Regions from separate parts of the Affinirhizobium capsici genome, predicted to be linked through region 1. Evidence: predicted binding sites of a transcription regulator. Region 1 holds the regulator's gene; the other holds the start of a gene.
What was found. Region 1 encodes LexA, which represses DNA repair genes until DNA is damaged. Its sites were predicted from a motif close to TGTTCNNNNTGTGTTCNG; they were not measured.
Positions count from the first base shown of each region.

Region 2: the regulator LexA is predicted to act here: its motif matches at 2,052-2,069, upstream of AC0JZ1_RS14890 (YifB family Mg chelatase-like AAA ATPase).

Region 1 is NZ_CDRNXD010000002.1:490,757-494,827, reverse strand. Features, by position in the region: gene AC0JZ1_RS02175 (hypothetical protein) at 1-105, opposite strand, end outside; gene AC0JZ1_RS02170 (VOC family protein) at 127-996, opposite strand; gene lexA (transcriptional repressor LexA) at 1,137-1,859, shown strand; gene AC0JZ1_RS02160 (ComEC/Rec2 family competence protein) at 1,840-4,071, opposite strand, start outside.
Region 2 is NZ_CDRNXD010000004.1:2,401,762-2,405,832, reverse strand. Features, by position in the region: gene AC0JZ1_RS14900 (sn-glycerol-3-phosphate import ATP-binding protein UgpC) at 1-969, shown strand, start outside; gene gshB (glutathione synthase) at 1,058-2,014, shown strand; gene AC0JZ1_RS14890 (YifB family Mg chelatase-like AAA ATPase) at 2,147-3,679, shown strand; gene AC0JZ1_RS14885 (GNAT family N-acetyltransferase) at 3,702-4,071, shown strand, end outside.

The DNA.
Region 1 (4,071 bases):
TGCAAAGGTGGCGCTATCACAGTTAAGTAGGAGTTGATTGAGCCGTAAAAGCCGCTGATGCGCTTCATTGCTATCTGGCTCTTTAGCTTCATGCTTCTTGATCAACTTCATTGCTCCACGAGAGAATCAAGGCGAGTCGGATCGCTCGACAATGCCCAAGACTGTCGGAAATTCAGGCTGCGAATGGACAATCAGCCTGTCGGCCTTCCTTTCGAAAGACACATTGGTTGCTGTGAGAATGCCTTTGATAGACGTCAGACTCTTCACCGCAATGACAAACCCCAAGGCCGTCAGGTCGCGAAAAGATCGATCTTGGTTTGAGATGGAGTAATCTGAAGTCTCGCGCACAATGCGAATTAAGCTGTTCCCCAACCTAAACGTGATATCGGTTTCCTGTGCTTCAGGTTCCTTCTGCAAGACGGTTTCAATCCGACCTGACGCCTCCGCAGAGTCAGAAGCTGTAAGCACAACCTCGGCCACGCCCAGCGCGCCGTTTGGATGCTCAAGAAGCGCGCCGCCAGGCAACGTTGAATTGATTCGTTGACAGGTGAAGGCAAACAGATCGGCAGAACGCAGGTCGGCAAAGGCCAATTTAAAGGTTGCGGTCACAGCGTTGCCGTCGGCAGATTTTGCCTCGCGCGAAAATGTTAGCATCGAGCCTGCGGATAACTGCTGCCGCTCAAAATAGGCATGATCTGCCACTGCATCATCGGATGCCAGGACAAATGCAGACAAGCCTACCTTCTTGCCAAGTCTACCTTGCTCCAGGTGCCGTTGTGTGAACACATTCCCCTCATTCGCAGCCGCCCTGGCAAGACCCTCGTCCCTCATTGCAAGAGGTTCTAGATACGTGCCGTTCGGAAAGAACACGCACGCATTTGATGTGCCGAACGGATGATGACCTTCAGCCGCGACATTAAAGCCTAAACGCCCAAGGAAACGACTTGCCGCCGTAAGTGACGGAACAGGTAGAACTAGATGGTCGAGGTTACGCATCATTCTTTTCCATGCTTTGCTGGTCCGTCGACTTTGGAGTCTTGAGTCACTCCATACAAGTGCACGAAGTTGCCCTTGCAGAACACAACTGGAACATATAGGGTCCGTTCTGGATTTGTTTCCCGATGGGGTTGCCGGATATGCTTACACGCAAACAGCAAGAACTGCTTCTTTTTATTCACGCTCGCATGAAGGAATCTGGTGTTCCGCCCTCTTTCGATGAGATGAAGGATGCGCTTGAGCTTGCCTCCAAGTCGGGGATACATCGCCTGATTACCGCTTTGGAAGAACGTGGATTTATCCGCCGGTTACCGAATCGTGCACGCGCATTGGAAGTGATCAAACTTCCGGAACCTTTCGGCGCAGGTGCGGCCCCCAAAAGAGGCTTTTCTCCTAGCGTTATTGAAGGGTCTCTAGGTAAAGCGCCACCCGCTCCAGCAACCCCTCAACCAGTTAAGGCTGCTGCGGATGAGAGCAATTCAGCTTCTATACCTGTAATGGGTCGAATCGCGGCGGGTGTTCCCATTTCGGCGATCCAGAATAACACCCACGCCATCAGCGTCCCGATGGAAATGCTTGGACCGGGAGAACATTACGCCTTGGAGGTGAGAGGGGACTCAATGATCGAAGCCGGCATTTTAGACGGCGATACGGTTATTATCCGCAATGGCAGCACGGCCAGCCCTGGCGATATTGTCGTTGCCCTCGTGGATGACGAAGAGGCGACGTTGAAGCGTTTCCGACGCAAGGGTGCATCGATTGCACTCGAAGCAGCGAATCCCGCTTATGAGACACGAATTTTCCCTCCAGAACGGGTGAAGGTTCAGGGGCGTCTGGTTGGTCTCATCCGCCGCTACCACTAAGCCACGTTTGAACCAAATTTGCGTCGTCGGTTGCGGCATATGTCTGTGAACGCCAGTCATAGGAGCGGTGAAGTTCCCATGCTCTTGCCGTTGATGTGAATGCCGGGGAATAGGTCCAGCTCTTAGGATTGGCCTGCCCATTGAACAGGATCTCGATGGTTCCTGTTCTTCGCAAAATGGCTGTGGTCACTAGGAGGACGCCTGATCGACATTTGGTGAATGGCGCTCGGGCGGCGATGACCAAATTGACACGATCGCAGGCATAGCCCAAGAAGCGGGTATCTTGAACCAAAGCAATCTTTGCTCCTTCCATTGTCTGCGTTAGGCACAGCAATTTGGGAAGGCAAACGAATTGGTCATTCGGTATCGCCTTTAGACCACTTCGAACGGCACTGTCGACCGCTTTGATCTGCTCCTCAGTTAAGCGCAGTCGCGTAGTTTTACCGAGTGGCACTGATGGAGCTGTGTCTTCCGTCTTGTCGTGTTCAGCCCTCTCCATGGCGTTGTCCACTTCCAAATCGATGGGACGTCGAGCCGAGGGCAATATCTCGCCCAACTTCAAGCTGTTGCGCCATCTATCGAACAGAAATCCCGATGATTTTGATTCATTTGTGAAGGAACTGGATTTGCGGTGGATCAACAGCGTCTCTCCATCTTCCGCAATAACCATGTCTGGATCATTGCGACCGATACCTGAGAGCATGATAAGCATCCCGCTAGCGAGGAGGAACACACCGGCAAAACGCAGTGGCGATCTCAGGCAAATAACGAGGACCAACCCAAGGGACGTCATTGCCAGAAAATAAGGCGGCGCCCTGCCCGTGCTTATGCCACCTTCCCAAGAAGCAACAAACGTTGCCACCTTGATGACGATCTCAAGTCCCCAACCCATTACAACAAAGAAAGGCGCTTCAAGCCCAAAGGGCATGGCCAACATGCCCAGCAATCCAGCTGGCATAACAACGGCCGAAATGAATGGCATTGTCGCGAGGTTGGCAACTAGGCCATAGCCGCTCAGCTGGTTAAAATGGGCAATCGAAAAAATGGCTGTCGAGAGACTTCCAATCAGGGAGGTCATGATTGTGCCCCCTATGATGGCCGCAATGGAAGAGACTGCGATAGCAACGGGGCCATTGGCGCTCAGCCCATCCTGCGCCTGCCTGCGTTTTGACCAGATGTTGTATCCGGCAACCAGAGCTGCGGTTGCGCCGAACGACATCTGGAAACTCGCACCCATAATGCTGGACGGGTGGAGCAGAAGTATGAGCGTCGCTGCCAAGGCTATATTGTGGAGGCTGATTGATGGGCGATCGAACAGAACAGCTGTCAACATAACCACCATCATGATGTACGCGCGTTCTGCAGATACACCGAAGCCGGATATGAGATAGTAGGCGGTAACCATAACGATAGCGCCAGAAGCCGCCAGCTTTTTCACCGAAACCCGTTGAGAAGCGCCGGGTATCAGAACCAGCAGGGAACGGGCACCCACAAAAAATATGCCCGCTGCAAGAGCCATGTTCAGGCCTGAAATCGCTACAATGTGGGCAAGTCCAGCCTCACGCAAAGCCTCAAGAACGGGGGCTGAAATAGCTCGCCGCTCATCGGTAATGATGGCTGCGGCGAAGGCGCCTTTATCTCCGGGCACAAGGCTACGGATGCGATCCCCCACATGACTGCGGAAATCATAGAGCAGGTTAAGCCAGCCAACCTGAGCCGGAGCGTCGACAGACTCGCCAAGCTTTTCTGGTACGCCATAAAAGAAGCCGCTGGCGCCAATGCCTTCAAAATAGGAGGAAAAGGCAAAATCACTCAGTCCTCCCAAAGCAGGGCCGGATGGTGGAGATAACCTTGCTCTTCCTTTAAGAATGTCTCCCATGCGAAACGGTTTAGCCGCGCCACGAACCGTAAGTGTTAAGCGCGTTGGTGCGCGTCCTAGCTTCGGTCGGCTAGTTGCGCGCACTGCCAGAACGTAACGCCAGCGGTTCTCTCCAACCGCTTCACGTCTTTCCACTACGCCTTCCACCGTCGTAGTGACGGCACTGTCTAGGATAACCGTTGCAAGGCGACATTCTTCCCAGGCTGCGCTCACCATTCCCAAGATACCAATCCCGATAAGGAACGCGAAGGCTGAGACCCAAGTTTGGATGCGTTGGCGAAAATAAAGGCCTGCCGCCAGAAACGGCAAGGCGCTGAGGAGAAGGCTGTAGCT
Region 2 (4,071 bases), on a different contig from region 1:
CTGCGCATGGTGGCGGGGCTTGAAACCATCTCCGAAGGCGAGGTGTCGATTGGCGGGCGTATCGTCAACCGCATGGAGCCAGCGGAGCGTGATATCGCCATGGTATTCCAGAACTATGCGCTCTATCCGCATATGACGGTTTACCAGAACCTGGCCTATGGCCTGAAAAACCGCGGCACGCCGAAAGCGGAAATCGATGCCCGCGTGGCGGAAGCGGCCCGGATGCTGGAGATTAACCAGTATCTGGAGCGCAAGCCCCGTGCACTTTCCGGCGGTCAACGGCAGCGCGTGGCCATGGGCCGCGCCATTGTACGCAAGCCTGCGGCCTTCCTCTTCGATGAGCCTCTTTCGAACCTTGACGCAAAACTGCGTGTTTCCATGCGCGGCGAAATCAAGCGCCTCCAGCGGCGTCTTGGCACCACCTCGATCTATGTGACCCATGATCAGCTGGAAGCCATGACGCTGGCGGACCGGCTGGTGGTGCTGAACGGTGGGCAGATCGAACAGATCGGCTCGCCGCTGGATGTCTATCACACGCCTGCCTCTACATTTGTGGCGAGCTTCATCGGCTCCCCGGCCATGAACCTTGTGCAGGGCGAGTTGCATGGAGACCGGTTGGCGGTTGGCCCGGCGGTTCTGGATCTCAAAGGCTATGCCCCTGTCTCCGGTCCCGTCACCATCGGTATCCGTGCGGAAGATTTGCGCGTCACGCATATGACCGACGAGGGGATACCCTTCCGGGTAGATTATATCGAAGAGCTTGGGTCGCAGCGTCTGGTGCATGGCTTTGTCGGCGACCAGATGCTCACAGCCGCTATGCCGGGCGAAATGGTTCTTCCAGACGTTCTGCACCTGGGGGTCGATCTTCGCAAACTGCATTTCTTTGATTCTGCCACCGGCAAGCGTATTGCGGAAACGCAAAACCAGCCACGAATGGCAGACGATGTTCGACATCACGCGACTGCGTGAGATTTGCCCATGCGCGAACGTATAACCAGCCGTTGCCATTGCCCGCCGGTCGTCCTACATCTGGCGGGCAATTTCTCAAGGGGCAGTCATGGCCAAGATTCAAAAAGTCGCGTTCCAGATGGACCATGTGTCTGGCATCAACATCACCGGCGATTCCACATTTGCTATGGCGCTGGAAGCGCAGGCACGCGGCTATGAACTGTTCCATTATACGCCTGAGCGGCTGACCATGCGCGACGGCAAGATTTTTGCCGCTGTGGAGCGCATGCAGCTTCGCGATGAGAAGGGCAACCACTTCACCCTGGGCGAACGTGAGCGAGTGGACCTTTCGACCATGGATATCATTCATCTGCGGCAGGACCCGCCGTTCGATATGGCCTATATCACCTCCACGCATCTCTTGGAGCGCCTGCATCCAAAGACGCTGGTGGTGAACGACCCGGCCTGGGTACGCAATTCGCCGGAGAAAATCTTTGTCACTGAATTTGCAGATCTGATGCCACCGACGCTGATTACGCGCGATGTGGGTGAGATTGCTCGCTTCCGTGACGAACTGGGAGATATTATTTTGAAGCCGCTCTACGGCAATGGCGGCGCGGGCGTCTTCCATTCCGCACGCGACGATCGAAACTTCTCCTCGCTCCTGGAAATGTTCGCCCAGATGTATCGTGAGCCTTTCATCGCGCAGGCCTATCTTCCTGCTGTCCGTAAGGGGGACAAGCGTATTCTGCTGGTGGATGGAAAGCCGGTGGGCGCCATCAATCGGGTTCCCGCTGAACATGACGCCCGCTCCAACATGCATGTGGGTGGCCGCGCCGAGGCGACAGAACTGACGAAGCGCGAACAGGAAATTTGTGACCGTATCGGCCCAGCCCTTCGCGAACGCGGCTTCCTTTTCGTCGGGATCGATGTGATTGGCGACTACATGACCGAGATCAACGTGACCTCTCCAACGGGCATTCGCGAGGTGAAGAAATTCGGCGGTGCCGATGCAGCAGCACTGCTGTGGGATGCCATTGAAGCAAAACGATCTGCCACTCTTTGATCGGTTGCAAATTTAGCTTCAACTTTAACAGGAATTTTGTTCTGCAATTGTTCTTGTTTTCAGCGCAAGGTTGTGCTTGATTGCCACCGTGTTGCGCGGCACATGATTTCCGCGGGTTTGAGCGGGAGTGCCATGGTCGCGCGGGTCAGTACGGTTGCATTTCAGGGTATCGAAGGCGTCCCTGTTGACGTGCAAGTCATGGTGGGCCCTGGCAAGTTGGCCATGCAAATCGTGGGTCTGCCGGATAAGGCTGTGGCCGAAAGTCGCGAGCGCGTGCAGGCAGCGCTTCATGCCTCAGGTCTGGCATTGCCGCCAAAGCGGATTACCGTCAATCTTGCGCCCGCGGATCTTCCCAAGGAAGGGTCGCATTTCGATCTTCCTATCGCGCTTGGGCTCATGGCCGCGATTGGCGCCATTCCCGGTGATGCCCTTTCCCGCTTTGTGGTGATTGGTGAGCTTAATCTCGATGGTACGCTGGCTCCTGTCGCAGGTGCGCTACCTGCGGCGATTGGCGCCAATGCGCTGGATAAGGGCTTGATCTGCCCGGCAGATAGCGGGGCCGAGGCGGCGTGGGCTGGATCGGAAATTGAGATTCTCGCTCCACGTAGTCTGATCGCGCTTGCCAATCATTTTCGCGGCACACAGCTGTTATCACGGCCAGCGCCCGCCATTCGTGCGAACCCGACTGATCTTCCCGACCTTGGCGATATCAAGGGCCAGGAAAGTGCCAAGCGAGCCTTGGAGGTGGCAGCGGCAGGCGGTCATAACCTGCTCATGGTTGGGCCTCCCGGTTCGGGGAAGTCCATGCTGGCGGCTCGTCTCCCCTCGATTTTACCGCCTCTGTCGGCGCCAGAACTGCTGGAAGTCTCGATGATCCATTCCATTGCGGGCCAACTGTCGGGCGGCAAGTTGTCGGATCGTAGACCGTTCCGCACGCCGCATCATTCCGCCACCATGGCAGCGCTTGTTGGAGGTGGTATGCGGGCAAAGCCGGGAGAGGCTTCGTTGGCGCATCACGGCATTCTCTTTCTCGATGAGTTTCCGGAATTTTCGCCGCAAGTGCTGGATGCCCTGCGCCAACCATTGGAAACGGGCGAATGCGTAATTGCCCGCGCCAATCACCGTGTCTCCTATCCGGCGAGTATCCAGCTTGTGGCGGCAATGAACCCATGCCGCTGCGGCATGGCGGGTGAGCCGGGTCACACTTGTGCCAAGGGGCCCCGCTGCATGACGGATTATCAGGCCCGCATCTCCGGGCCGCTCCTGGATCGCATCGATATCCGCATCGACGTCCCGGCTGTTTCAGCGGCAGACCTTATACGTCCAAGGCCAGCCGAAAGCAGTGCGGAAGTAGCGGCACGAGTAGGCCGTGCGAGAGACAGGCAACGCGTTCGCTTTCAGGCGGCAGGCTTGCCCTATATCAGCACCAATGCCCGCTGCTCGACCTCGCTCATCGAGCGCTTTGCCGAGCCTGATGCCTCAGGCCTGCAGTTGCTGCGCGATGCTGCCGAAAAGCTTAAATTCTCCGCCCGTGGCTACCATCGTGTCTTGAAGGTCGCCCGCACTCTTGCAGACCTGAGTGATGAAGATAAGGTTGGCCGCATTCATCTGGCTGAGGCGATATCTTACCGTATTGCAGGCGAGCGATTAACTGCTGCTGCGTGACGAGTGGGCAGCCGTCCCGCGGATGCCAAGTTACGTATGCCAAGTTGTTGCGTTGAGGTTACCAGTGGCGCTTGTACGCATAACCTGTGAGGACCATGAATGGCACGCTCCCTTCTTCCAGCTCATGGAAGAGGTGTTCGGTCTCTCCGGCTTTCGCGATTGGGGCGCACTCTGTGGATGGTCAGGAGACTACGTCGTTCATGGATGGGAGGAAAACGGACGTCTGGTTGCCAGTCTTGGTGAAACAAGAATGGTCCTGACCGGTTCTGACGGTCGTGCGTTCGATGCCCTCCAGTTCGGCGCGGTTGCGACCGCCAAGGAGGCTCGTGGCCGAGGTCTGGCGCGGTACCTGATCGAAAACGTCTTGAACGTGGCCGACAGATCAAATCTAG